Regions from separate parts of the Clostridium sp. Marseille-Q7071 genome, predicted to be linked through region 1. Evidence: predicted binding sites of a transcription regulator. Region 1 holds the regulator's gene; each other region holds the start of a gene.

Region 1 (10,433 bases):
TGAAGTGCTTGATCCTTAGCAACTACATATATATTTTTATAAAAATCATAAGTCTTCTTTCTATAAAAAGCTGCTGCTAAATCACGAGTTGCATAAATTGTTGCTCCATCGGCCTTTTTAACTATGCATGGTGGCATATTATATTCATCAAGCATTACTACTTTAGCACCATTACTATCAGTAAGTAATCCTTTTTCATTTATTTCCTCTATAACAGCATCCATTTTATCTGTATAAAAACTTTCTCCATCAAAAGAATCAAAATTAACATTTAGGATTTTAAATAATTTATCAAACTCTTTTAAGCTTAATTCTTTAAATCTAGTCCAAAGTTTAACTTCTTCTTCATTTCCTTCTTCTAATAGTCTGAAGTGTTTTCTGCCCTCATCTTCAAGTGCTGGATTCTTTTCCGCCTCATCATGGAATTTAACATAAACTCTTAACATTTCTTTTATTGGGTCACTTTCAAGAGCTTTTTCATCACCCCAGTTATTATAGGCATATATTAATTTTCCAAACTGTGTTCCCCAGTCTCCAAGGTGATTAATTCCTATTGCATTATATCCATGAAAGTTAAATAATTTGTATAGAGAATTTCCCAGCATTGTTGTAAATAAATGTCCAACGTGGAATGGCTTTGCAATATTAGCAGAGCAATATTCAACTATTACATTTTTACCTTCTCCATTATCATTTGAACCATAATCTTGTTTTTCATTTAATATTTTTTCAATAATATTTTTAACAAAGCTTTCTTTATTAACGAAGAAGTTTAAATATGGTCCAAAAGCTTCTACCTTTTCAAAGTTTTCATCTACTATTTTTTCTTTTAGTTCAGTTGATATCATATTAGGAGCTTTTCTCATAGTCTTTGCTAAACTAAAACAAGGAAAGGCAAAATCCCCCATTTCTGGCTTTGGTGGTATTTCTATTAATTTTTCTATATTTTCCTCATCAATTTCTATATGCTTACACAATAATTTAGCTATATAATTTTTATAATCCATTATTAGACCTCCTATAACATATTAAGTTATTATTTTCTATTAAAAATAAAATTATAACTTAATAAATTAATATTTCATTTATTTTTTACATAAAAAACCCGTCTCTAAAATAAGAGACGGGTGTAATATCCGCGGTACCACTCTAGTTGACAAAAGTCCACTCAATATTTTAACGCTTCTAGCGACAAACCCTATGCAAATAATTAATAAATTTTATAACTAAAACTTATTTATCCTTTCAGGTAGCTTCTCCAAGGTTCTCTTCCTATCTAATTATTAGATGCCTCTATGTTACCATTTTAGCTTCTTATCTTCTTACAGAGCTTCCACCATGCCTCTACTCGCTTTAAAGTTTATAAGAAAGTACTGTCCTCTTCACAGAATTTTAATATTAAATTATGTTATATATTATATCCAATTTTAAAATTTTGTCAACAAAATAACTAGTTTATTTATACATTTCTGCAACTTTTCCTTGAACTTCCTCATTTTCTAAATACTCATCATAAGTCATTGCTCTATCCATGATTCCTTTAGGAGTTATTTCAATTACTCTATTTGCAACTGTTTGTATAAATTGATGGTCATGAGATGTAAATAATATAGTTCCACTAAAATTTATTAGACCATTATTAACTGCTGTAATAGATTCAAGGTCTAAATGGTTAGTAGGTTCATCTAAAATTAATACATTAGCAGAGCTTAACATCATTTTAGATAACATACAACGAACTTTTTCCCCTCCAGATAGAACAGAAGCTTCTTTTAGTGCTTCTTCTCCTGAAAATAACATTCTTCCTAAAAAACCTCTTATAAAACTTTCAGATTTTTCTTCTGAAAATTGTCTTAGCCAATCTACTAAATTCAAATTACACTCATTAAAATATTCAGAGTTGTCCTGTGGAAAATAAGCTTGAGATGTAGTAACGCCCCACTTAAATTCTCCATTATCTGCTTCCATTTCCCCCATAAGTATTTTAAATAGTGTAGTTTTTGCTATACCATCTCCTAGAAATGTTATCTTATCACCTTTATTAACCATAAAACTAACATTATCTAAAATTTTAACTCCATCTATAGTTTTACTTAAATTTTTAACTTCTAATAAATCATTTCCGGCTTCTCTTTCTGGCTTAAATCCAACAAAAGGATATCTCCTTGAAGATGGGCTAATATCTTCTAGAGTAAGTTTATCTAGTTGCTTCTTTCTACTTGTAGCTTGTTTTGCCTTTGAAGCGTTAGAACTAAATCTAGCAATAAAAGCTTGAAGCTCCTTAATTTTTTCTTCTTTCTTTTTATTTTGATCTTTGGACATTTGAAGAGCTAATTGGCTTGATTCATACCAAAAGTCATAGTTTCCTACATAAAGCTGAATCTTTGCAAAATCTATATCAGCCATATGAGTACAAACTTTATTTAAAAAGTGTCTATCGTGAGAAACAACTATAACTGTTCCTTCAAAATCAAGAAGAAAATTTTCAAGCCATTTAATAGATTTTACATCTAAATGGTTAGTAGGTTCGTCCATTAATAGTATATCTGGCTTTCCAAAAAGAGTTTGTGCTAATAGCACTTTAACTTTTTCTGATCCATTTAAGTCTTTCATTAATTTATAATGTAATTCTTCATTTATTCCTAATCCATTTAATAGTGTAGCTGCTTCACTTTCTGCTTCCCAACCATTAAGTTCTGCAAATTCGCATTCAAGTTCTGAAGCTCTTATGCCATCTTCATCAGAAAAATCTTCTTTAGCATATAATGCATCTTTTTCTTCCATAATTTTAATTAATCTTTGATGACCCATAATAACAGTTTTTAAAACTTCTACTTCATCATAAGCAAAGTGGTCCTGCTTTAATACTGCTAGTCTTTGTCCTGGAGTTATTGAAACTTCTCCTGTATTAGCTTCTAGCTCTCCAGATAATATTTTCAAAAATGTAGATTTACCTGCTCCATTAGCACCTATAACTCCATAACAATTTCCTTCAGTAAATTTTATATTAACATCTTCAAACAGCTTACGTGCACCGTATCTTAAGCTAACATTAGTTGCTTGTATCATATGTTATTACCTCCAATTTATTATTCTTTTTATTACATTGATAATTATAAATTTATTTAAAATAATTAATTTTTTTACTTTCACTTATTTATGTATAAATAATATTTATAAAACGCAAGTCCTATTATATCATATAAAAGGACTGTGAACTACTACCACTTACTTAGTACTTACTTAGTTGAAGTTATAGCTTCATGGTCAATATTCCTATTGGAACAAGTTTACCCATGCTCAAAAGGTCATTCCAACCTCACTAATTACTAAAATTATATTGCTAATTTCAGTAGATTTTTACTAGCATTTATATCTCTATCGTGATGTACACCACAATTCGGACAAGTCCACTCTCTAAGTGCTAATTTTTTCACTTCTGAATTTTTATACCCGCACTCTGAACATAATTGACTACTAGCATAATTACTAGGTGCTATTATAAATTCTCTTCCATACCATTTAGATTTGTATTCTAGCATCTTTCTAAATTCTGACCAACTAGCTTCACTTATAGCTTTTGCTAATTTATGATTCTGCTGCATGTTCTTAACTTTTAAGTCTTCAATAACTATAGATTGGTTTTCTCTAATTAGTTTTATTGATAATTCATGTAAGAAATCTGCCCTTTGATTTTCTATCCTTTTATGTAATTTAGCTACTTTTAATCTTGCTTTATTTCTATTATTACTTCCTTTTGCTTTCTTGATAAGTCTTTTTGTAACTTAATTAATCTTCTTTCTGATCGTCTAAGATGCTTTGGATTAGGCTCTTTGTATCCATCTGAGCATACTAGAAATTCCTTAAGCCCCATATCTATGCCTATTTTCTTTTCTATCTTAGGTAATTGTATATTTTCAGTATCCACTAAAATTGATATATAATATTTACCACTAGGGACTTGATTTATAGTGCAACTCTTAATTAATCCGTTGAATTGCCTATGTTGTTTTATCTTAATCATTGTTTTTAATTTTGGTATTTTTATTTTATTATTTTCAATATATACAGTACCTTTTTGATTATTAGTAGTATAACTATGATAATTTATATTTTTGCTTTTGAATTTTGGAAACCCTACTGATTTATCTCTGAAAAAGTTTTTATACGCTTTGTCTAAATTTAATTGTTCATTAGAAAGTGCTAAACTATCAACTTCTTTCAGCCAAGGAAATTCATATTTATATTGCGCTGGTGTAGGATATTTAATTTTTAAATATCTAAATCTTTATTTTCTTCATAGGCTTTAATCCTATCACTCAACATTTTGTTATAGACGAACCTAGCACAACCAAATGTTTTAGCTAAATATACTCTCTGTTCTTGATTAGGATATATCCTATATTTATAAGCTTTTAGCACAATATCACCTTATTTCTCATTTTATTTAGTTAGCACCAATTCATCTCCCACCTAAGAAGATGGGAGAATTCTTGTTGAAATTATGTTAAACTAATAAATTTCAGCATATATTGTTATTTAAATTTTTTCTCAGAAGTTTTCTTATTTTTTGCTTCTTTATATGTTTTTTCTTTACTATTTTTATTATTATTCTTAAATTTAGTTTTTGGTTTAGACGTTATGCCTTTATCTTTCTTTATAAACTGTTTTTCTTTAGGATTAATAATTTTACCATAATATATATCCTTTAAATCAATATTAATCTTAAATTTATTTTTATATTGAGAAATAATAGTTTCTTCTCTTTCTGTTACTATTGATATGGCTACGCCTCTTTCATTACCCCTTCCACATCTTCCTACCCTATGTATATAATCCATTGAGTTTTCTGGTATATCTAGATTTATAACATGGGTGACACCTTTAATATCAAGACCTCGAGAGGCCAAATCAGAAGAAACTAATATATTAGATTTACCATTAATAAAAGCATCCATAGCTTTTTTTCTATCACTTTTAAAAGATGTACCATGAATTGATTCAGCTTTTAGTTTATGATATCTAAGCTTCTCTGCCATTATTTCAATCTCATCACTTTTATTAATAAATACTATTGCTTTTCTAGGATTTAAAGCTGCTACTAATTTTCTTACCATAAGAATTTTATCTCTTCTATCGCAAATAAAATATATATGATCAATATTTTTATTTGTTACATTTTCTACTTCACTTTTTATAATAATAGGTTCCTTCATCATTTCCTTTGAAAAATTAATAACTTCTTCTGTTAAAGTTGCTGAAAAACATAAGACTTGCCTTTCTCTTAAAGTAGTCTTTATTACAGCTTTTGTATTTTCTATGTTATTTATATCTAATAGCTTATCGCATTCATCTATAATTATAGTTTTTATTGTGTGACCAGAAATCTTCTTCATTTTTATTAATTCTAATATTCTTCCAGTAGAACCAACAATTATATGGGGTTTTTCTTTTAACTTTTCTACTTGACGCTTAATATTTACATTTCCAATTATAACTGAAGAGGTTATATTGTAATTACTATTTTTAGACAAAGTATCTACTACCTTTTGTACTTGTACTGCTAACTCGTGGGTAGGAGTTAATATTATAGCTTGATTTTCTCTTTTTGAAGCATCAATTTTTTGAAAAAGAGGTAACAGATAAGCTAAAGTTTTTCCACTACCAGTTTCTGATTGTGCAACTACATCTTTATTGTCAGATATATATGGTATAGATTTCTGTTGTATTTTTGTTGGTATCCTTATTTCTTGTACACCTAAACCCTTAATTATATTTTCACTTATATTTAAATCACTGAAACTATTTGTCATCTTTCTCTCTCCTTAAGCTTTCCTATAAGGCATCTGAAAGAAAATAATAGATCAAAGATGTTAGTATATTTTAAGCATATGAAATAAAATAGCTAGTTAAAGATGCGAAATATATTTCATATCAGACAAGAAGACAGGTTTTCATGATAGTTTAACTATCATGGAGTTCTGACGACGCAGTATGATACAAAATAGATGAGTATACTGACTAGTTATTTTTTTGAATATGCCTCCATATCAGACAAGGCGTTAGGTTCTGCTCATAGTGGCGCTATGGGCGGGTTCTGACGACGTAGTATGATGGAAAATAGGCTAATATACTGGTCTATTATTTTTTTGAAGATGCCTAACTTTGTAAACTACATAAGTATACAGGAAAAAATGTTAAATTGAAATAATTTTAACTTTATTATTAGTATTATTTAAATTCACTTATTATAAACATATTGAAATTTCATATGTCTTATAGAACATAAGTTTGATATTTAAAATTTCTTATGATATAATTTCTCTAAGAAATGAGGTGGTTCTATGGCTGATGTTAAGAATAATAAACAAATTGAAATATATGAATTTTTAAAAGAACAAATATCCACAAAAGGTTATCCGCCTTCTGTTAGAGAAATATGCGAAGCAGTAAATTTAAAATCAACCTCTACGGTTCATGGTCATCTATCTCGTCTTGAAAAAAAAGGACTTATAAGACGTGATCCCACTAAACCTAGAGCAATAGAGCTTTTATTAGGCTCTCCAATAAAAAAAGAGTTAATAGATATTCCTATAGTAGGTAAAATAACTGCTGGTGAGCCTATACTTGCTCATGAAAGTATTGAAGATACATTTTCTATGCCAATAAATTTTATAAAAAATAAAAATGATCTTTTTATATTAAAAGTTTCTGGAGAAAGTATGATTGAGGCTGGAATATTTGATGGTGATTTGGCGATTATAGAAAAAACTTCTGTAGCCAATAATGGTGATATTGTAGTAGCTCTTATCGAAAATGAGGCTACAATTAAAACTTTTTATAAGGAAGATGGCTATATAAGACTTCAACCCGAAAATGCTTCGATGAATCCAATTTTAGTAAAAGATTGTACTATTCTTGGAAAGCTTGCAGGGTTATATAGAAAGTATTAATAAAAGCGTGACAAAATGTCACGCTTTTATTATGCAAATATTTTCCCTAATGCAATTAATATTCCTGTTTTAGCGTGGTCAAAAGTCAATCCACCTTGAAGATATGCTATAAATGGATCTCTAATTGGAGCATCAGCAGATAACTCTATTGAAGAACCTTGAATAAAGGCACCTGCCGCCATTATAACTTGATCACTATATCCTGGCATATCCCACGGCTCACATTCTACAAAAGAATCTATTGGTGATCCTGCTTGAATTCCTTTGCAGAATTTTATTAATTTCTCTTTATCATTAAACTTAATTGCTTGAATTATATCGCTTCTTTCATCATTATACTTTGGAAGAACCTCAAAACCTGCTAATTCCATAATTCTAGCACAAAATATTGCTCCTTTAACTGCTTCAATAGCAATATGAGGTGCTAAGAATAATCCTTGGAACAGTGTTCTCATTACTCCAAAGGTAGAACCGCATTCTCCACCTATTCCTGGTATAGTTAACCTATATGCTGCTTGATTTACGTACTCTTCTTTTCCAGCTATATATCCTCCAGTTGGAGCTATACCTCCACCAATATTTTTAATAAGCGAACCTGCTACCAAGTCTGCTCCTACATCTGTAGGCTCGATAATCTGTATAAATTCACCATAACAATTATCTACGAAACATATTATATCTTCATTTATTTCCTTAACTGCTTTAATTATCGGTCTTATATCTTCTACTAATAAGGATTTTCTCCAGCCATAACCTGTTGATCTTTGAATATGTACTAATTTTACAGTATTATCTTCTCTTAATATAGATTTCATAGCTTCTATATTAACTTTTTTATTTTCTTCCAAATCTATCTGTTTATAATTTACACCATACTCTTTTAATGAACCTATATTTTTCTCTTCACTAATTCCAATTATGCTATGAAGAGTATCATAAGGTGCTCCACAAACACTAACCATTGTATCACCAGGCCTCAAATTTCCAAATAAGGCTGCACCAATAGCATGAGTGCCATTAACAAAGTGAGGTCTAACTAAAGCAGCTTCAGTATTAAATACTTTAGCATAAACTTTATCTAAGGCATCTCTTCCTATATCTCCATATCCATACCCAGAAGAATTAGTAAAATGCATATCACTTATTCTTTCCTCTTGAAGTGCATTTAAAACCTTAAGCTGATTATATTCTCTTATTTCATCTAATTTTTCAAATTGTGGTTTTACATCTTCTAATGCATTTTCATAAAGCTCTAAAAGCGTAGAATTTATATTATATTTTTTCATTAGAAACTCTTTAGTTATATCTATCATAATTCATATCTCCTTATACAAAAACTACCTTCATAATACTAACATAGTAAATAATAATAATCAAATCTCAATAATTTACTTGAATAAGAGTTTTATGAGCTAAGTCATATTAAAAAAATAGTCAGTATAGCGTAAAATATACATAACTTTTGACTAGTTATTTTCTTTAGTATGCCTAAAATAAAATATACCTAGATTTTTTAATCTAAGTATATTTTATGTATTTAATCTTCATTAGAATTTTCATTTGAACTATTGAATAAAATTGGTCTTAGAGGAGTAATTGTTGATATAGCATGTTTATAAATTAGCATTTGTTTTCCATCAGAATATAAAATAACTGTAAAGCTATCAAAACCAGTAACATTACCCTTTATTTGAAATCCATTTGTTAAATGTATTGTAACTGGCACTTTGTTTTTTCTAGCACCATTCAAAAATATATCTTGTAAATTATTTGTAGATTTACTCATTAAAAACACCTCCGTAAATATAATTAACTTATTCTATGAATAATTATAAAATCCTTTTATTTGGGAAATTATTTAGTTTTAATTATTCATTAATATTTTTCTTTTAAAATCTTCTTCGATAAACTTAGCAACTTCATCATCATTATTGAACCTATCTTTGTCTACCCAAACTACTCTAGGATCTTTTCTAAACCATGTAAGCTGCCTCTTAGCATAATTTCTACTAAATTGCTTAATCATATCAATAGATTTTTCTAAAGATATCTCGCCTTTTAAGTGATATAGTAGTTCTTTATACCCTATTCCTTTCATAGATTGCATATCTTCAGTATACCCTTTATTTTTTAATGCAATTACTTCTTCTAAGAGTCCTTTTTCCATCATAATATCTACTCTTTTATTAATTCGTTCATAAAGCTTTTCTCTATTCATGGTTAGTACATAGTAATATACATTATAAGGTATATCATAAATATTTTGTTCAGCTAAGTACTCACTCATAGTCTTACCTGTAGTCTTATATACTTCTAATGCTCTAATCACTCGCTTTAAATCATTGGGATAAAGCTTCTGAAAACTGTCTTCATCTATTTCTTTAAGCATATTATGAACATAATCCTTGCCATTTTGCTCTGCTAGACTGCTTAAATACTCTCTATACTTTTCATCCTTACTGGTATCACCAAAACTATAATTGTAGATAAGGGAGTTAATATAAAGCCCTGTACCTCCTACCACCATAGGTAGCTTATTTTTATCATAAATTTTGTGGATAGCATCTTCAGCGTATTCTTTAAATTGAGCCACACTAAATTCTTCACTTGGATTAATAATATCCACTAAATAATGTTCTATTCCCTTCATTTCCTCTCTAGTTATCTTAGCAGATCCAATATCCATTTCTTTATATATTTGCATTGAATCACAGGAAATTATCTCACCATTTAGTTTTTTTGCCAGCTTAATGGATATTTCAGTTTTTCCCACTGCAGTTGGTCCTGCAAGAATAAACAAATCCTTCATAAAATCTCACCTAAACTCTATTCTATTGTATTCTTTTAAATCTTTTTTCTAGTTCATTTAATGTTATTTTGATCATAGTAGGTCTCCCATGAGGACAAGTAAATGGTTCCTCAATATAACGCAAATCTTCCATTAACTTCTCCATCTCCATTATTGATAACTTATCATTAGCTTTTACTGCTGCTCTACATGCAAGAGAAGCTATTTTATTATACTTAACTTCTGTAGTTTCTCCACTACCTAGTTTTTTTAAATTATCTAATATTTCGTAAAATAGAGATTTTACATCAGGCTTACCTAAAAACATAGGTACTTCTCTTATACTTATAGTATTATCGCCAAAATCTTCAATTTTGAACCCAGCATTCTCAAAAGCTTCTACATTTTCGCTATAATAAGGAAAATCTTCATAAGTTAGTTCAATAACTATTGGAGTTAATAAAATTTGAGACACTACTTCCAATTTTTTTATTGATGTTCTATATTTTTCGAAAAGATACTTTTCATGAGCAGCATGCTGATCAATTAATATCAATTCATTATTGCTCTCACCTATTATATAAGTATTATTAAACTGTCCAATAATATTTATATGACCAAACTTAGGTTGTAAACTTAAGTTTTCTATAGGGCTTTCTTCTATATTATTTATTTTTAAAGTTTTAGTACTT
Region 2 (10,433 bases), 510 kb from region 1:
ACTCCTGTAAGGGTTTCAAGAGCTCTAATATTTCTACCCTCTCTACCTATTATTCTTCCTTTCATCTCATCATTTGGAAGAGAAACCACGTGCACAGTAGACTCTGCAACATGATCTGCAGCACATCTTTGAATAGCATATGTTATGATTTCTCTAGCTTTTTTATCAGCCTCTTCTTTAGCTTTTTGTTCAACTTCTTTAATCATAACTGCTGCTTCATGCTTAACTTCTTTTCTTACTTCGTCTAGTAAAATCTGCTTTGCCTCATCAGATGTAAGACCTGATAATCTCTCTAATTCCTCTCTCTGCTTAGTATACAAATCTTGTATACTTGACTCTAATATTTCAACTTCTTGTTGTTTTTTATTTAGATTTTCCTCTTTTTTCTCTAATACTGCATTCTTTTTATCTAAAGATTCTTCTCTTTGAATAGTTCTTCTTTCAAGTCTCTGAACTTCATTTCTTCTCTCTCTAGATTCTTTTTCAAGATCAGTTCTCAATCTGTGAACTTCCTCTTTAGCCTCAAGTATAGCTTCTTTCTTTTTAGATTCGGCATCTTTTTTAGCTTCTTCTATAATTTTTCTAGCTTCTTCTTCTGACTTTGCAATATTAGCTTGTGATATATTTTTTCTAGTATAAACAACAACAAAAATTCCAATGAAAATAACAATTAATACAATACCTATCCCTAATAACATGTTTATGTTTGTATCCATTGTATGTTAACACCTCCTTTGCTCATTTTAATATCTATTTGGATTGAAAATGAAAGCTAGAAAAGGTGTCATATTTTATTCAATTGGTAGCAATTACATTTATGCTAAACCAGTATTTGTATTTATTTTATATTACTTTCTATATAATGTCAAGTTGCTTGGTATGCTACAAACAGGTAAAATATATACTTTTTTATAATATTAAAATTATATCCAATTATTCATATATATATTCAAAACTATTGAAAGATAAAAGAAAAATAACCAAATAATTACATATTTTTTATTGTACATTTATGGGTATTTCTTCTTTGTTATTGACCAGCTATTTTTGCTATCTTTTAACCTAATTATACAACATTTTAATGCATAGAAAATATTATCTTTTAAAAAATTATATATTCTATTAAATAATTATAATTATTTTGACATACATTAATTTTTAAGCTGATATCATTATAAAATTTTTTAAAAAACAAAAGTAGCAAGAAACACTTGCTACTTTTCACCATCTTTTTTTTCTACTAAAATTTCTTCTTTATATAAAGGTAAGGTATACTTTTCTCTTATTCTATTTTCTATCTCTAATCTTAATTCAGGATTTTCTTTAAAATAGTTCTTAGCATTTTCTCTACCTTGACCTAATCTTGTATCACCATAAGAGAACCATGCACCACTTTTCTGAACTATTTCCTCTTTAACTGCTATATCTAGAACGTCTCCTTCTCTTGAGATTCCCTCACCATACATGATATCGAATTCTGCTTGTTTAAATGGAGGCGCAACTTTATTTTTAGTTATTTTAACCCTAGTTCTATTTCCTAAAAATTCATCACCTTGTTTAATAGTATCAATTTTTCTTACATCCATTCTAACTGATGCATAGAATTTAAGTGCTCTTCCACCTGGAGTAGTTTCAGGATTTCCAAACATTACTCCAACTTTTTCTCTAAGTTGATTTATAAATATAGTGACACATTTTGATTTATTTATAGATCCTGCTAATTTTCTAAGTGCTTGTGACATAAGTCTAGCTTGAAGTCCAACATGAGAATCTCCCATTTCTCCTTCAATTTCTGCTTTTGGTACAAGAGCTGCAACGGAGTCTACAACTACAACATCTACTGCACCTGAACGAACCAATGCCTCAGTTATTTCAAGTCCTTGTTCTCCAGTGTCAGGTTGAGAAACTATTAAATTATCTATATCAACGCCTAAAGCTTTGGCATATACTGGATCTAATGCGTGCTCTGCATCTATAAAAGCTGCCACACCTCCAGCTTTTTGAGCCTCTGCAACAATATGTAGCGCTACTGTTGTTTTACCTGAAGACTCTGGTCCGAATATCTCTACAATTCTTCCTCTAGGTACTCCGCCTATTCCTAATCCTATATCTAATCCTAGACATCCTGTAGATATTGAATCTAAATTAAGTACACTGTTTTCTCCAAGCTTCATTACTGAACCTTTACCAAATTGTTTTTCTATCTGTCCCATAGCTGCTTCTAAGGCTTTTAACTTTTCACTATTCATATATCTCCCCTTAAGGGTCCACCATCCTTTCACTTACCGAACATTTGTTCTATTTATATTATACAATATATTATTTGATAGGTCAACTAAAAGAATATAGTAAGAAGTTCCTACTCTACAGGCAGGAACTCCTTTTTTATAATTGCCATTTTAAATATTTTTAATCACTTATCCATTTTAATCACATCTACATTTTTGTAGAAATAATCTATACCAGATACTATAGTTATTATAACCGCTAACGTCATTGATATCACTGTTATTATTTTAATAATCCAACTATTATAGCTTAATGTTATTAATCCTGCTATTATTGCTATTATTTGTATTACAGTTTTAGCCTTTCCCCAGTTGCTAGCTGCAATTACTATACCTTCTGATGCAGCTAATGTTCTAAGGCCGGATACAGCAAATTCTCTTGCAATTATTATCATAGCTACCCATCCTGGTATTACTTGTAACTCAACTAAAGAAACCAGTGCAGAAGTTACTAGTAACTTGTCTGCTAAAGGATCCATAAACTTTCCAAAGGTAGTTACTTGATTTCTGCTTCTAGCTATGTATCCATCAAGCTTATCTGTTAATGATGCTACTACAAAGACTATGGTAGCCAAAATTGTTCCTAAAGAAGTATTTAATGCTATAAACACTAAGAATATAGGAACCAATAATATTCTTATCACTGTAAGTTTATTTGCAAGATTCATATGACACAACTCCTATTTAAACAAAATTTTATAGAATAAATATGAATATCTTTACTGTAGAACAACTCCTATTAAATCATATTCTAATGCCCTTATAATCTCCACGTCAATAAATTGACCTATCTTTATATTATTATCATTTTCAATAAAAATTTCACCATCTATTTCAGGAGCCATTTCATAACTTCTTCCAATATACATTTTATCTTCTTTATTTTCTATCAATACAGTGTATATTTTACCTACCCTATTTTTATTTAACTCCTTAGAAATCTGTTGTTGAAGAGCCATAAGCTCATGATATCTCATTTCCTTTATTTCATTATCAATTTGTTCATCCATATCAGCCGCAGCAGTTCCCTCTTCCTGTGAATAAGTAAATACGCCTAGCTTATCAAATTTGATTTTTTTAATAAAATCTTTAAGCTCTTCAAAGTCTTCTTCCCTTTCTCCTGGAAATCCTACTATAAGCGATGTTCTTAAAACTACGTTAGGAACCTTAGCCCTTAATTTGTTTATATTATCAGTTATAGTTTTATTTCTTCCTTTTCTTCTCATACTTTTTAGTATCTTATCACTTATATGTTGTATAGGTATATCAATATATTTACAAACTTTATCATTGCTTGCTATTTCATCTATTATTTCATCTGTTAACTCTTCAGCATAACAATATAATATACGAATCCATTTGATGCTTTTTATCTGAGATAACTGATTTAATAATATGTGTAGTTTCTTTTCACCATATATATCTATGCCATAACTTGTAGTATCTTGTGCAACTAAAATTAATTCTTTATAACCATTTATAGCAAGTACTGATGCTTCCTTTAAAATATCTTCTATAGTCCTACTCCTATACTTACCTCTTATATTAGGTATAGCACAATAAGCACATTGGTTATTGCAGCCTTCGGATATCCTTATATAAGCTGTAGTTCCTCCCGTTGTAACTACTCTTTTTCCAATGTTAATATTAGAATCACTATAGCTTGTATAGGCTACTTTTTTATTATTTTTTAATACATCTTCTATACTGTCATTTAATTTATCATAATCATTTACCCCTAATATTATATCAAGCTCAGGTATAAGCTTTAAAAGTTCACTCCCATATCTCTGAGTTAAACATCCTGTAGCTATAAGTACTTTGCAATTATGATCTTCTTTATATTTTGCCATTTCAAGTATAGTATCTATAGATTCCTGCTTAGAGCTCTCAATGAATCCACAAGTGTTTATTATTATAATATCTGCATTATTAGGTTCATTTATAACTTCAAATTTTTCTTTTATATTTCCTATAATAATTTCCGAGTCAATTCTATTTTTATCACAACCTAAGTTTACTACTCCAACTTTCAATTTATCCACTAGTTTTCCTCCTATATTTTTCTTTATAGTATAAGGTTATCACTCTTCATATTCCTCTTTACTTAAAAGAACCTGTCTTGGCTTACTTCCATTCTTTCCAGAAATAATACCTCTTTCCTCCATCTGCTCTATTATTCTCGCTGCTCTATTATATCCTATTTTTAATCTTCTCTGCAATAGAGAGGTAGATGCCTGTTCCGTATCTATAACTATTTTTATAGCCTCATTTAAAAGCTCATCACAATCATCACTTTTAGGCCTAGCCCCTTCTTCTATCTCTTCAATAATGTGATCTTCATATTGATGTTCTTCTACTTGATTTTTAATAAATGTTACTACTCTCTCTACTTCCTCTTCAGACACAAATGCTCCCTGTATCCTAACAGGCTTTGCTTCTCCTACAGGATAAAATAGCATGTCTCCTTTACCAAGTAATTTTTCTGCTCCCGATGAATCAAGTATAGTTCTTGAGTCTATTTGGCTTGATACGGCAAAAGAAATTCTTGAAGGTATATTTGCTTTAATAACTCCAGTAATTACGTCTACAGACGGTCTTTGAGTAGCTATAACTAAATGCATACCCGCTGCTCTAGCCATCTGTGCTAATCTGCCTATATAGTCCTCAACATCATTAGGACAAACCATCATAAGATCTGCAAGCTCATCAATTATAATTACTATCCAAGGTAGCTTTTCTTCAATAATACCCTTATTTGCCATTTCATTGTAACCTTCAATGTTTCTTACGTTATTATCTGCAAATATCTTATATCTTCTTGTCATTTCATTTACTGCCCAACTTAATGCACTAGCTGCTTTTTTAGGATCTGTAACTACAGGAATTAATAAATGTGGTATTCCGTTATAAATATTAAGTTCAACAACTTTAGGATCTATAAGTAATAATTTAACCTCATCTGGAGAATACTTATATAGTAAACTCATAAGTAAGGTATTTATACACACACTTTTACCTGATCCTGTTGCCCCTGCTACTAGCATATGAGGCATTTTTGTTAAGTCAGAAACAATAGAATGTCCACCTATATCCTTACCTAGACAAAAGGCTAAGTTCTTATTAGAACTTATAAATTCTTCAGACTCAATAACTTCTCTTAAATATACTGGTGTTAATTCTCTATTAGGTACCTCTATTCCTACTGCTGCCTTACCTGGAATTGGTGCTTCTATTCTAACTCCTGAGGATGCTAAGTTTAAAGCTATATCATCAGATAAATTAACAATTTTACTTACTTTTACTCCAGCACTAGGTTGAAGCTCAAATCTAGTTACAGATGGACCTTTTGTAACTTGTATAACCTTTGCCTCTACTCCAAAACTTAAAAGAGTTTCTTGTAACTTACTTGCGCTATTTAATAAATCCTTTTTATCTCCTTTTTTAAGTTGATTATGTTCATTTTTATAAAGTAAATCCACATCAGGAGATTTATATTCAAAGTTTTTATTACTATTTAAAGTGCTAATATGAATTTCTTCCTCTAATTCATTAGTAAAAGCTTTATCAGTAATAGAGGACTTTTCTTTTTTTTCTTCTCTAATGTTATTTTGTATAGAATCCTTTTCACTTTTACTATTATCATCTATCTCTGTAGATTTTAAGAAATCTATAATTTTTATTTTATGGTTTGTATCAACTTTTGATATAGAATTTTCTTCGATGATGTTTTCTTTTAACTCCTCATTCACAAGTATCTTTCCATCAGTTTTTAATTTATTTTCTCTTGAGCTATCTTTTTTATTCACAATCTCTGAAATCATATCTTTGATAGTTATGTCCTTGATTAAAGTTATAGAAATTATATATACTGCAATAAAAATTATGTAACTTCCTAGTTTTCCAAAAAGCTTATATAGTGGAACTGATAAAAAGTACCCTATAATTCCACCATGAAGTATACTACTAGAATTATAAATCTTTTCTACTCCTACCATAATATTATCTTTTACATAATAATTAGATAAAACAGTCATTTGTATAAACAATAAGCTATTAATAATGAATAAAACTATTCCATAAAACCTCTTAGTAAAAGCAATATTACCACTTTTAATTATATAACTAGCTCCTATAAATATACAAAAGGCAGGCATTACATATGCACCTAAGCCTATTAGTCCTACAAATAATTTATAAATAAATAATCCTATCATACCAGATAATGATGATTGATTGGAAAATATAGTAGAGCCTAAACTAAGTAACATTAATATGCCTATAGTTATAAGTATAATTCCCGAAACCTCCGAGTGGCCTTTTTCATTAGTATATCTCTTATCAGATTTTCCATTATCTTTAGACCTACTTCTTTTTTGAGATTTTTTGCTCTTTTCTTTATCAATGTTATTTTTAGCCACCGTATCACCTCCAAATTAATTATTTCTACAAATATGATAATATTTCCTTTTAAATAAATTCAATAAAAAATAGGTCAAAATCGACCTATTTCTCATCAATAAGTTCATTTAATTTGTGCAACGCTTGAGATATTCCTCCAACTTCATCAATAATTCCGCATTCAACTGCTTGTTTCCCTATTAATATAGTTCCCATATCGTTTAATAATTCGTCAGTTTCAGCCATCATGCCTCTTAATTCCTCTGCACTTATTTTAGAAGTTCTTGTTATAAATTCAATAATTCGTTCTTGCATTTTTCTAAAATAGTCAAAAGTTTGAGGTACACCTATTACTAAACCATTCATTCTTATGGGATGAACAATCATAGTAGCACTAGGCGAAATAAATGAATAGCTCGATGAAGTTGCTAGCGGAACTCCTATGGAATGACCTCCCCCAATTACCAAAGACACTGTTGGTTTTGACAGACTATTTATCATTTCCGCAATTGCCAGCCCTGCCTCTACATCTCCCCCAACAGTGTTTAATATTACAAGTATACCCTTAACTTTTTCATCTCTTTCCATTGCTACTAATTGAGGTATAACATGTTCATATTTAGTTACTTTTGTTTGAGGTGACCCCATACTATGACCTTCTATTTGTCCTATTATAGGTAGTATTTGTATACTGTCATCGCCACTAGCCACATTAAGTACTCCTAACTCCTTAATATTTTGAACTCCTTCATTGGGCTTTGATTCTTCTTCATTTTTAGTTATCTCTTCACTTTTTATTTTCTTTTCAGTATTTTTATCTGCCATAATCATTCCTCCTAAATATACATTTCTATTTTGTACATTTAGAGGAAATCATATACTTAATTATCATAAATTAAATTCTTTATGAAGTACATTAATAGCCAATTCTGTATATGGAGCTTCTACTAAGCACCATATGGTCATATGAGAGTCTGCTGTTTGTAGTACTTCTATTTTTTCTTTCGTTAATGTTTTTAAAATTCTAGCCATAACTCCCGGCATTCCCCTCATCTTAGAACCTATTATAGCAATCTTACTACAATTTTCAATATATGAGCATTGTAAATTTATCTCATTTGTAATCTCCTTAAACTTATCTAAATCATTTAATGCTATAGTAAATATTTTTTGTTTAGGAAAGACATTAATAAGATCAATACTTATACCTTTTTCTGCTATTATGTCAAACAATTCAACATAACTATCACTATTATTATCCGCAACAGTAATTTGCACTCTATCTTTTACATGAGTAATTCCAGTAATAATACTTTGTGAATCATCTTCTATATGATTAGTAATGAAGGTTCCATCACAGTCACTAAGAGTGTTTTTAATAACTAATGGTATATTATACTTTTTAGATATCTCAACAGCCCTAGGATGAATAACTTTAGCCCCCTGATATGCAAATTGACATACCTCATCATAGCTTATAGCTTTAATCAAAGTGGCATGAGATACTATTCTAGGATCAGCAGTCATTATACCATCTACATCTGTATAAATATGGATTTCTTCCGCCTTTAGCGCAGCTCCTAATATAGCAGCAGTAACATCACTTCCCCCTCTTCCAAGAGTAGTTAAATACCCTTCTTCACAAGTCCCTTGAAATCCTGCTACTACTGGTATCTTATCTTCATTTAGAAGTTTTAGTAATCTCTCAGTATCTACATCCATTATTGTAGCATTTCCATAATTATTATCTGTTTTAATTCCTGCAAGTCCTCCTGTTAGTGGTATGGCATTAAGATTATTATTGTATAACTCATTAGATATTACAGCAGTGCTTATAATTTCCCCACACCCTACCATTAAATCTGTAGCTAATAGGTTATTTCTTTTAAAATTCTCACTCAATAAACCTAATAATGTGTCTGTAGCATAAGGTTCTCCTTTTCTTCCCATGGCAGATACTACAACAACCGTCTTATATCCTTGTTCTATGGCACTAATTATTTTCTTTGCTACTAACTTTCTATTTCTTTCACTTGAAACAGAAGTTCCTCCAAATTTTTGTATGAGTATCTTCATTACTTCTCCCCCACTTAAATACGAGATTTTTTTAGTACCTCATTGTCTACATCTATTATAATAGTTCGAGAGCCAATTTTCTTCACATACTCCCAAGGTACTTCGATGAGCTCACTATTTTTAAAAAAACTAAAAGTAGCTTTACTATCGTTTAATATTAATAATTTTAATACACCACGTTCATCTATTACAATATCATTATTGCCTAAAAAATTGTATTTATCGCCGTCATTAATATTTATAATCTCGTATCTTTCCATTTCGCTTAAATACTTAATATTATCTTCCATAATATCACCTCTTATTATAATTCCCATAGAAATAATTATGAGAATTAAGCTGAAGTTATGCAAGAAAAAAGCATTTACATAAAACTAAAGTTATTATTTTTTTATCTCAGTTAGATTATCTTTGTAAATTTCTTTTAAAAGTCTTGTATCCTTACCTACAAAAGCACTGCTTTGTATGCCTTTTCTAAAAGTAAGCTCCTTAACTCTTTCCACACTCTCCATGTCAATTTTATCTATTTTCTTAATTACATCACTTGGAGTATTTATCTTATTTAAAAATAATACGGATTTTCCATTACTAAACATTCTGCTGCTAGTACTTTCAAGTCCTAAAATATAATTTCCTTTTAACTGCTCTTTACTTTTTTGAAGTTTTTCATTGGTGATATTCTCTTTTGAAAATTTATTAACTTCATTAAGTATAACATCAATTGCCTCTTTAATATACTTAGGATTTAATCCTGCATATACATTTACAAGTCCATTGTTTATATGAGAAGACATATATAAATATATAGAATAACAAATTCCTAATTCTTCTCTTATCTTCTGAAAGAGAATAGAGGCAGCTCCTCCACCTAACATATTAGATAATAATATTAATGTATATAAATCATTATCACCTATTTTTAGTCCCGGCATTCCTAAATTTATGTGAAGTTGCTCTATGTCTTTACGTCTGAAATAATTATTATTTAATATCTCTGGCGTGGAATACATAGTTATATTTTTATTATCATATTGCCAATTTCCAAAATACTTCTCTACAATTTTTTCTATATTCTTCATATCTATTTTTCCACATATAGATATGACACAGTTTTCTGGTATGTAATAAGATTTTAAATATGAAACTATCATCTCCTTATTAAAGGATTTTACCGTATTCTCAGTTCCCAGTATAGGAAGTGAAAGCCCATCCTTTCCCCAAACAGCTTCAGCATGTAAGTCCATCAATACATCTTCTGCACTATCCTCACTCATATTTATTTCTTCAATTATAACACCTTTTTCCTTTTCAATATCTTCTTCATTAAATAGACTATTAAAAAGCATATCAGATAATAATTCAAGTCCTAATTCTAAGTGAGAATCTAAAGTTTTAATATAATAACAAGTAGCTTCTTTACCTGTAAATGCATTGATTTGACCACCTACATTTTCAATTTCCTCTGCTATTTGCTTGGAGTTTCTATTAGCCGTACCTTTAAAAAGCATATGTTCTATAAAATGAGATACTCCATTATTAATACTGTTTTCATTTCTAGAACCATTTTCCACCCATAATCCCACTGATACAGAGTTAAAATGCTCTATATTTTCTACTACCACTTTTAATCCATTATTTAAAGTAAACAAATTATACATTTTCGCTCTC
Region 3 (10,433 bases), 1.3 Mb from region 1:
TTCATAATGCTGTTTTAAAAACAGGTATAATACCCACAGAAAGATTAAATCATAATATGCCTGTAGGTTATACAGAGCTAGGGATGGATGCAACTGTTGCTTATGGTACTGTAGATTACAAATTTAAAAATACCTTAAATTATCCAATATATATAGAAGGAGCTGTTACAGATAATGATGTAATTTTTAATATATATTCAAACTCATCATTAAAAAGTAAAAGTTATGAATTTTCTCAAGATATATATGGAAAATATCCTATATCTACTGAATATGTCTATGATAATACTATAGAAAAAGGTAAAGAGAAAATTAAAAATCCTGGGAGTGCAGGTTACAAGGTGAAGGTATATAGAACAGAGTATGAAAATGGAGAAAAAAAAGATAAAATTCTTTTAAATGATGATTTTTATAAACCGGTGAAGAAAGTTATAGCTAAGGGAACTAAGGCATATTAAAAAAATAAACAAGTCAGTATGCTAGACTATTTTGTGCCATACTGCGTCAGCAGAACCCATTGATAGCTCTACTATCAACGGAACCTGTTTCCTTGTCTGACGCAAAATAGTCGTCGCATCTTTGCCTTGTTATTTATTTTAATGTGCCTAAATAAAAATTAGATAGTCTTAATAAGAGCTATGAAAATAAAGTAGCTAGTTAAAGATTCAAAATAGATTAACATACAGCAATAGTTATTTTAAATATGTTTAAAGTGTAATTATATCGTAATAGATTTGTTACACTTTTTATTCTGAAATCAATTAATATCTATATATAATGAAGATATATTTCTTTTAAACTTTTATAAAAATTAACAACATCAATCGAATGTATGAAATAAACTTTTAAAATCGCTTTAGCTTATATAAAATGTGGGTTTTTACAAAGTGAAAGCTAAAACATTTTATGATATACTATAGGTGTATTTATTATTAAATTTATTTTATTTAAGCAATTATTTATTTACTTCGGGTTAGGGAAAATTTTTCAATGAAAGGAATTTTAACATGAACACAAACTTAGAAAATAATACTGTAGTAAAAAGTAGAACTTCTAAAAAGAAAAAGAAAGCTAAAGCTAAAAAAAGAAGAGTAATTATAATTTCTTTAATAGCAGCTTTATTAATGATATCAATTGGTGGAGTATTCTACGTTAAAACTACGGTTGATAATTATGAAAGTGTTATTTATCCAGGAATGAAAATTCAAGGAATTGACCTTTCCGGTAAAACAAAAGAAGAAGCGTTAAAATTAATAGAAGAAAAGTACAAGAAAAGTGTAGAGCAGAAAAAATTAATTATGACAGCTGGAGATAAATCCTATGTAGTTAATTATGCTGATATGAAATTAAACTTTAACTTAGAGGATACAGTAAAGTCTGTATTTGAAGAGGGAAAAGATAAGGGAGTAATGGAAAAGTTTAAAATGATTAAAAATCCTACAGAAAAAGATCATCAGCTAAAATTTACTTATGATAATAAAATAATAGAGAATAAAATTAAGACTATGGAAAGTGAACTAAATAAAAATAAAGTTAATGCTAAAATAGCTAAAGCTGGAGATGGATTTGACATAACTCCTGAGCAAACAGGTATGAAGCTAGATTCTAAATCACTACAGGAGGAAATAACTAAAGCAATAGCTTCTTCAAAAGAAACAGAAGCTGAAGTTAAAGTTAAAGCAAAACTTGTAGAAGATAAACCAACAATAACAAAAGCAGAACTTGAAAAGATAAATACCAAAATATCAGATTTTAGTACAAGCTACGAAAATTCAACTCAGGCAAGAGCTGTAAATATAGAAATAAGTACAAATACTATAAATGGAACTTTATTAATGCCAGGAGATAGTGTTAGTTTTAATACTATAGTAGGTGATACAACCCCTGACAAAGGATATTTAGAAGGTGTTGTAATTATAGGGGATAAGTTTGAAAAGGATTATGGTGGAGGAGTATGTCAAGTATCTACCACTCTTCATAATGCAGTGTTAAGAGCTGGAATACTTCCAGATTCAAGACTTAATCATAATCTTCCTGTAGGTTATGTTGAAAAGGGGTTAGATGCAGCTATAGCTTATGGATGGTTAGATTATGTATTTACAAATAACACAAAATATCCAATGTATATTGAGGGATATGCAGGTAATAGTAGTGTTGGTTTTAATATTTACTCTAATTCAGCCTTACTTACAGGAAAAAGATACGAGTTTTATAGTGAGACTTATGCAACTACTCCATTTGAAACTAAAGTTGAAGAGGATTCAACTTTAGAAGAAGGAACAGAAGTTATTCAGCAATATGGTATGGAAGGATATAAGGTTAAGGCTTATAGAGTAATTTATCAGAATGATGTAGAGATTTCAAGGGAGCTTATGAATAATGATACTTATGCTCCAACTCCTCAAATAGTTAAAAGAGGTACTAAAAAGGCAGAAGCTGCTAAACCTTCAAAACCAGATGAAAATAAAGATAAAGAAAAAGACAAAGAAAAAGAAAAAGAAAAAGATAAAAATAAGCCTAATTAAAGTAACAATGCACAATCAAACAATAATTAATAATTTAATAACAATTAATGAACAATAATGCAAGAAACTAAGATCTATGATCTTAGTTTTTTTTTACAATATTGTAATTACAGTTTATAATAAAGATATTATTTTATGAATTTTAAATTTTAGTTTAGAAATAGAGTAATAAATTAAAACTTTTAGACAGGTTATAATTAGCTACTCTTTTTTAATATACTATAATACGATAATCAAAAGTCTTTTATGGGAGGGATGAACATGGCAAAATATGTTATGGCATTGGATCAAGGAACAACAAGCTCAAGATGCATAATTTTTAATGAAAAAGGGACTATATCAAGTGTGGCGCAAAAAGAATTTACTCAAATTTATCCTAAGGGAGGATGGGTAGAACACGACCCTATAGAAATCTGGTCTACTCAATTGGGTGTTGCAACAGAATCTATGGCAAAACTAGGGATAACTGCCACAGATATTTCTGCTATTGGTATTACTAATCAAAGAGAAACTACAGTAGTTTGGAACAAACATACTGGACAACCTGTTTATAATGCTATAGTTTGGCAGTGTAGAAGGACTGCGGAAATTTGTGATGAGCTTAGGGAAAAAGGATTAGACAAGATGTTTACAGAAAAAACAGGCCTTATTTTAGATGCCTATTTTTCAGGAACGAAAATTAAATGGATATTAGACAATGTAGAAGGAGCAAGGGAAGAAGCAGAAAAAGGCAATCTTTTATTTGGTACTATAGATACTTGGCTTATATGGAATTTGACTAAGGGAAAAGTTCATGTTACAGATTACACTAATGCTTCTAGAACTCTTATATTCAACATTCATGAACTAAAATGGGATGAAGAAATTTTAAGTATTTTAAATATACCAAAATCAATGCTACCAGAAGTTAAACCTTCTAGTCATGTTTATGGTTATACTGATCATTCACTATTAGGAGCTAAAACTCCTATAGCAGGGGTTGCAGGAGATCAGCAGGCTGCCTTATTTGGACAGTGCTGTCACCAACCGGGAACAGCAAAAAACACTTATGGAACAGGTTGTTTTATGCTTATGAATACGGGAGAAAAGGCTGTTAATTCTAAAAAAGGACTTTTAACTACAATAGCTTGGGGGGTAGATGGTAAGGTAGAATATGCTTTAGAAGGAAGTATATTTATAGCAGGAGCAGCTATTCAGTGGCTAAGAGATGAGTTAAGAATGATAAAACGAGCAGAAGATTCTGAAGAATATGCTACAGCAGTAGAAGATACTAATGGAGTTTATATGGTACCAGCATTTGTAGGTCTTGGAGCTCCTTATTGGGATCAATATGCTAGAGGAACCATTGTAGGTCTTACCCGAGGAGCAAAAAAAGAGCATATAATAAGAGCTACTTTAGAATCTCTAGCTTATCAGACTTATGATGTATTAAAAGCAATGGAAGAGGATTCAGGAATAACATTAAAGGCATTAAAAGTAGATGGAGGAGCTTGTGCAAACAACTTCTTAATGCAATTCCAAGCAGATGTATTAGGAGTACAAGTTGATAGACCTGAAGTAATAGAAACTACTGCTTTAGGAGCTGCTTATTTAGCTGGTTTAGCAGTAGGTTATTGGAAAAATAAAGAAGAAATTTGCGAAAATTGGGCTATTTCAAAGAGATTTGAGCCTAATATGGAGGAGAAAAAGCGAGAAAAACTCTTAGAAGGTTGGCATGAAGCAGTTAATAGATCATTGGTGCGATAAGAGTAGATATCTAATTTAAGGAGGATATATTATGTCAATTTATTTAGCAGAGTTATTGGGAACAATGCTTTTAATTCTTCTAGGAGATGGAGTAGTTGCAAATGTATGTTTAGATAAATCCAAAGCCAATGGTTCAGGCTGGATAGTAATAGCTACTGGCTGGGCTTTAGCAGTAACAATTCCAGTGTTTATATTTGGACCTATATCAGGAGCACATTTTAATCCAGCAGTAACTTTAGGTTTAGCTGCAATAGGAAAATTCCCTTGGGCAGATGTTCCTCTATTTATCTTATGTCAAATGTTGGGGGCTTTCATTGGGGCATGTTTAGTTTATATTTATTATAAAAATCATTTTGATGCCACTGAGGATAAAGACACTAAGAGAGGAGTATTTTGTACTGCTCCAGCAATAAAAGATACAGTGAATAATTTTATTTGCGAATTCATAGGAACTTTCGTTCTTGTATTTGCTATATTGGGAATTGCAAATACAAAGATGGTAGATGGAATTTCACCATTGGCAGTTGGATTGATAATTTGGGTAATAGGAATAACTTTAGGTGGAACCACTGGTTATGCTATAAATCCTGCTAGAGATTTAGGACCAAGAATAGCTCATGCGATTTTACCAATTAAGGGTAAGGGAGATTCAGATTGGGGATATGCTTGGATACCAATTGTAGCACCAATATTAGGAGGAATTGTAGCAGCATTGGTGTTTAATGGAATTTTTTAATTTAAAATATAAAGGAGTTAGAGAAATTCTAACTCCTTTATATTTTAAATTTTTTGTATCAAAAAGTTTTTAGAACTTATTAATTATTTAATAGCTTTGAGGAGTTTATTAAATTTTTAATATCTTTAGTAAAATTAATTACCATAATTGGAATTTTAGCTTTACATAGAACGTATGTTCTTATATAATTAAAATTATATGAATATTGAGAGAGGTAGTAAAGATGGAGAATTATGATAAGTGTATTTTTCATATAGATGTTAATTCTGCGTATTTATCATGGACAGCAGTTTATAGACTTCAAAAAGGAGAGAAAATAGATTTGAGAAAAATACCATCAGTGATAGGTGGAGATGAAAAATCACGACATGGTATAGTATTAGCTAAATCTATACCTGCAAAGAAATATAATATTATAACTGGAGAAAGTTTATATTCTGCTTTCCAGAAATGCCCTAATTTAAAAGTGGTTCATGGAGATTTTGAATTATATAATAAATGCAGTAAAGCTATGATAGAGATACTTTTGGAGTATAGTCCATTATTAGAGCAGTATTCTATAGATGAGTGTTTTTTAGAGGTTACTAATAATAAATATACTAGAGAAGATTATATAAAACTAGCACATCAAATTAAAGATAGAATAAAAGAAAAATTAGGATTTACGGTGAACATAGGTATATCCTCTAACAAACTTTTAGCAAAAATGGCATCAGATTTTAAAAAACCTGATAGAGTTCATACTCTTTTTAAAGAAGAGATAGAAAATAAAATGTGGAAATTACCTATAGAAAACTTATTTATGGTAGGAAAGGCAACATTACCAAAATTAAAGAAAATTAATATAAACACTATAGGTGATTTAGCAAAATATGATATAGAAAAATTAAAATATTTCTTTAAAAGTTATGGGAACATGATTCATAATTATGCTAATGGTATTGATTTTTCAGTAATTGATGCTAATAAAAAATATAAAAATAAAAATATGGGAAACTCCACTACTATTCCTTTTGATGTGGAAGATAGAGAAACTGCTCATAGAATTTTATTATCTTTATGTGAAACTTTAGGTATGAGATTAAGAAAAAGTAACAATTATTGTAATGTGGTTTCTATATCTATAAGAAACAGTGAATTTATAAATTACTCAAAACAGAAAAAAATTATAAATCCTATTAATAGCACTAATGAACTTTACAAGATAAGTTGCAAGCTTTTTGATGAACTTTGGCATGGTGAACCTATTAGGCTTTTAGCAGTGAATACATCAATAGCTAGTGAAAATTTTGGTGTGCAACTTTCATTATTTGATAAAAAAGAGGATGAAAAGTATATTGTATTAGAGAAAACCATAGATAGTATAAGAGATAAATATGGAAATAAATCAATAGTGAAGTCATCTTTTTTACATTCTGGTATTAAACCTGTAAGTGGAAGAACAGAGGAAGAACTATAGGTATCCAATATGAAAACTTAAAATATACTGTGGAAAATAAATTTTCTATAAAAATAGCTTAACCCCTTGAAAATTAAGAAATAATAATTAAGAATGAATAATTTAGGAAGAAATTCACCTTTAGTGAATTTCTAAAATAAAATTTATTCTAAAAAACTCCAAAGACTTTGACGATGGAGTTTTAGCCATAATTCTTCATTTTTCATTCTTCATTTTTCATTCGTAGAAAAGAATTTTTATTATGGAAATTAAATCATGTATAAGTTAAATTTTTATTGTGGAACCCTATATTTAAGGCATCTTCAAAAAATAATTTATAAGGAGAGTTTTAGATGAAGGTGGTAGCACAACCTATTGATATGGTTGCATGGTTTGATAGTGACGGGGAAATACATCCTGTAAAATTTAGAATTGTCGATGAAACTACAGAAGTAGTAAAAATAAATAAAATCATATGCAAGGAAAAAGAGAAACTAGCAGGAAATTTAATGATGATATTTAGATGCCAAAGTATTATTAATGATAAGGAAAAGATTTATGAAATTAAATATGACCTAAACAGTTGTAAGTGGATATTATTTAAAATATAATTACATAATTGTAAATAATAAGTTAATAGGGAAAAGAATATGCTTATATAAATTTTTTATTTTATAGAAGAGCACTATTATTATAAAATAAAAGAGATAGTATGGATATTATTTTAACTGCAGGTTTAAGTGGGGTGTACTTTGGGTAGTATGCCCTTAATTCATAGTTATGCTATATTATTTATATGTTATGAATAATTATCAGATAAGTTTGCATAATATTACAATGATTTAACTATAAACCTTATGAAATGTAACAACTCTATAAACTTTTGGAGATTAATTCATAAAAACATAAAAAATAAGTTAAAGAATAAGGGTTGGTTATTGGTAATTTATGTATTATCATTATATAAATGGATTGAGTATTCTGAAAAATAAGGAGGCAGATATGGCTAATTTAAAGGAAAAACCTCAAACAACATCAAGAGTATTGCGATTTATTATTCCTTCATTAATAGGTGTGGTATTATTTATGATACCAATTCCTTTTAATGGTGAGATTACAATCCCAGTTGCATTATTATCTAAATCAATAATTAATATTCTAGAAGAAAGTTTACCAACAATTACAGCAGTAATAATATGTATTAGTGCTATATGTGCTATAGTTACTAAAATAGTAAAGCCCAAATTTATAACAGAAAATAAATATTTAAACTCATTATTTAATATAACTCCATTATGGTTATGTGCAAGAATTTTTGGCATGTTATTTGTAATCTTAGCATTATTTCAAGTGGGACCTGAATGGATATGGTCAGATGCTACAGGGGGAATGCTCTTAACAAGCTTACTGCCAGTTTTATTTGCAGTTTTTCTTTTTGCAGGGATGCTTTTACCACTACTTTTAAACTTCGGACTATTAGAGTTTTTTGGAACATTATTAACTAAAGTTATGAGACCTATATTTAAATTACCAGGTCGATCTTCAATAGATTGTATCACTTCTTGGCTAGGTGATGGAACAATAGGAGTTTTATTAACAAGTAAACAATATGAAGAGGGATATTATACAAAACGTGAAGCAGCAGTAATAGGTACTACCTTCTCAGCAGTTTCAATTACCTTTAGCCTTGTTGTGCTTCAAACAGTACAACTAGAGCAATATTTTGTTCCCTATTATTTAACAATTTGTTTAGCAGGAGTTATTGCAGCAATTATAGTTCCACGAATACCGCCACTATCAAGAAAAGAAGATACCTATTATGTTGAACCTAAAGATGCTGGAGAAATAATTCCAGAGGGGTTTACTAGAACCAAGTGGGGATTTCATCAAGCTCTTGAAAGAGCAGAAAAGAATACAAGTATTAAAGAGTTCTTATTAGAAGGTATAAAAAATGTTTTAGATATGTGGCTAGGAGTTATTCCAATTGTTATGGCAATTGGAACATTGGCATTAATCGTAGCTGAATTCACACCTGTATTTAAATTTTTAGGAATGCCATTTTACCCATTACTTAAATTATTACAAGTTCCTGAAGCATTGGCAGCTTCCCAAACCTTTATAGTTGGCTTTGCAGATATGTTTTTGCCATCAATTATAGGAAGTACCATCGAAAGTGAGTTAACCAGATTTGTTATAGCTGCTGTTTCTGTAACTCAGCTCATATATATGTCAGAGGTTGGAGGACTATTAATAGGTTCAAAAATTCCAGTTTCAATTAAGGATTTGTTTATAATATTTATTCAACGTACCTTAATAACCTTGCCTGTAATTGTTTTAGTAGCACATATAATTTTCTAGAAATTATTATATTTTATATAAAGGATTAAAAAAATAATGAGCAAGGATGTAAGGTTATTTTTTTATACTTTCCTGATAGACTTCACTGATAGTACTACTATTAGTGAGGTCTATTTATTTATAGATATATCAGTTTAAAATTAACGTATAAGTGAAAATAATTGGCACTTTTTAGTATTATAATTAAAACTATTGAATTCATAATTCGCAATTATTGTAGATATTTCTCAGCAGAAGCTGAGAAATTTAGAATTGATTTATTTTTAAAATGATATAGTCGCTTCTTATAAAAAACTAGCAATAAAATTGCTAGTAAAAAAATAGTTAAAGAAATTAATTTGTAAGAATTAATTTCAACCTCAATTGTGAATTGTGAATTATTTTACATTTCAGAGATTTAAAGTACTTAAATGTAGAATCTATTTTTGTGTATAAAAATAAAGTAGAAATATGTTTATGGTATTTGAAGAATTTTATAAAATTTAAAATAACTATTGACTTTAGGAATAACTGTGATATATTAACTATAATATTTATAGAATAAGTAAAAAAAAATTTTTAATATTGGTGCTCATATAAGTTTAATGATAGGGATTAAATGTTTCTACTTGGTAACCTCAAATTACCAGACTATGAGTTTTAATAAAGCTTGAGATTATAGACATGATATTTATAATTTCAAATTGTTTTATAATTTTTAAATTTAAAAATTATAAAAAATAACCCCTATGAAAATAAGGGGTTATTTTTTGTTAAAGGAGAATGATATATGAAACTATTAAAAGAAAAAATTTTATCCGCAGGAAATCTTATTGGAGAAGATGTAATAAAGGTTGATAATTTTTTAAACCATCAAATCGATATAGAATTATTTAATGAAATGGGAAAAGAGTTTCAAAAAAGGTTTAAAAATAAAGAAATAAATAAAATATTAACTGTAGAGGCATCAGGAATAGGGATAGCCTGCATAGTAGCACAATATTTTAATAATTGTCCTGTAGTTTTTGCAAAAAAACATGAGGCAGTAAATATGGATATGGATACATATGAAAGTGAAGTTTATTCTTTCACAAAGAAAAAATCATATAAAGTAAGAGTTACTAAAAAATTTATAAATGAAGGAGATAAAATTTTAATAATAGATGATTTTTTAGCTAATGGACAAGCGGTTTTAGGACTTGTTGATATAGTAAAACAAGGAAGTGGAGAAGTAGCTGGTGTTGGTATTGCTATTGAAAAATCATTTCAAGAAGGAAGAAGAAAGATAGAGGATATTGGAATACAGATAGAATCATTAGCGAGAATAAAAGGTTTTGAAAACAATACAATAATATTTTATGAATAATAAAAGGAAGCTATGAGTGACTTAGATGGAAGTCATCATAGCTTTTAATTATAAGGAGAATTTTTATAGGTATGCACTTACAGTATTATTATATTAATACATGACAAAATGTGTTACACTATATCATCAGCTATGTCCAATTCACAAGGGAAAATTCACAATTATGATTAAATTAAATAGCTTTGATTACGATATTAAAAAATATTGTAAGGATTTTAATTAGCTATTTTATTTAATATGCTTAAAATAAAAAAATAAATGGGAATACTATAAAAGACTATTTTA

The links. The regulator LexA, encoded in region 1, represses DNA repair genes until DNA is damaged. The targets are predictions, from matches to a motif close to CNAACANNTGTTNG.
Region 2: recA (recombinase RecA) is a predicted target of LexA. The motif match lies at 2,287-2,300, and genes of this name have one in related genera.
Region 3: ACWPW7_RS07135 (Y-family DNA polymerase) is a predicted target of LexA. The motif match lies at 5,175-5,188, and genes of this name have one in related genera.

Annotation. Positions count from the first base shown of each region.
Region 1 is NZ_CBCOPR010000001.1:2,828,482-2,838,914, reverse strand. It holds gene argS (arginine--tRNA ligase) at 1-1,007, opposite strand, end outside; gene ACWPW7_RS13355 (ABC-F family ATP-binding cassette domain-containing protein) at 1,456-3,069, opposite strand; partial or broken gene ACWPW7_RS13350 (RNA-guided endonuclease TnpB family protein) at 3,336-4,225, opposite strand; gene ACWPW7_RS13345 (helix-turn-helix domain-containing protein) at 4,273-4,422, opposite strand; gene ACWPW7_RS13340 (DEAD/DEAH box helicase) at 4,536-5,813, opposite strand; gene lexA (transcriptional repressor LexA) at 6,345-6,953, shown strand; gene ACWPW7_RS13330 (methionine gamma-lyase family protein) at 6,983-8,266, opposite strand; gene hfq (RNA chaperone Hfq) at 8,491-8,739, opposite strand; gene miaA (tRNA (adenosine(37)-N6)-dimethylallyltransferase MiaA) at 8,818-9,762, opposite strand; gene mutL (DNA mismatch repair endonuclease MutL) at 9,785-10,433, opposite strand, start outside.
Region 2 is NZ_CBCOPR010000001.1:2,321,613-2,332,045, reverse strand. It holds gene rny (ribonuclease Y) at 1-716, opposite strand, end outside; gene recA (recombinase RecA) at 1,215-2,249, opposite strand; gene pgsA (CDP-diacylglycerol--glycerol-3-phosphate 3-phosphatidyltransferase) at 2,414-2,956, opposite strand; gene rimO (30S ribosomal protein S12 methylthiotransferase RimO) at 3,008-4,333, opposite strand; gene ACWPW7_RS10875 (DNA translocase FtsK 4TM domain-containing protein) at 4,373-6,709, opposite strand; gene ACWPW7_RS10870 (ClpP family protease) at 6,795-7,520, opposite strand; gene dapG (aspartate kinase) at 7,578-8,765, opposite strand; gene ACWPW7_RS10860 (YlmC/YmxH family sporulation protein) at 8,780-9,055, opposite strand; gene ACWPW7_RS10855 (M16 family metallopeptidase) at 9,149-10,423, opposite strand.
Region 3 is NZ_CBCOPR010000001.1:1,524,204-1,534,636, forward strand. It holds gene ACWPW7_RS07115 (VanW family protein) at 1-458, shown strand, start outside; gene ACWPW7_RS07120 (VanW family protein) at 1,008-2,525, shown strand; gene glpK (glycerol kinase GlpK) at 2,787-4,271, shown strand; gene ACWPW7_RS07130 (MIP/aquaporin family protein) at 4,303-5,007, shown strand; gene ACWPW7_RS07135 (Y-family DNA polymerase) at 5,231-6,466, shown strand; gene ACWPW7_RS07140 (hypothetical protein) at 6,799-7,056, shown strand; gene ACWPW7_RS07145 (YjiH family protein) at 7,448-8,803, shown strand; purine riboswitch at 9,355-9,456, shown strand; gene ACWPW7_RS07150 (xanthine phosphoribosyltransferase) at 9,573-10,148, shown strand.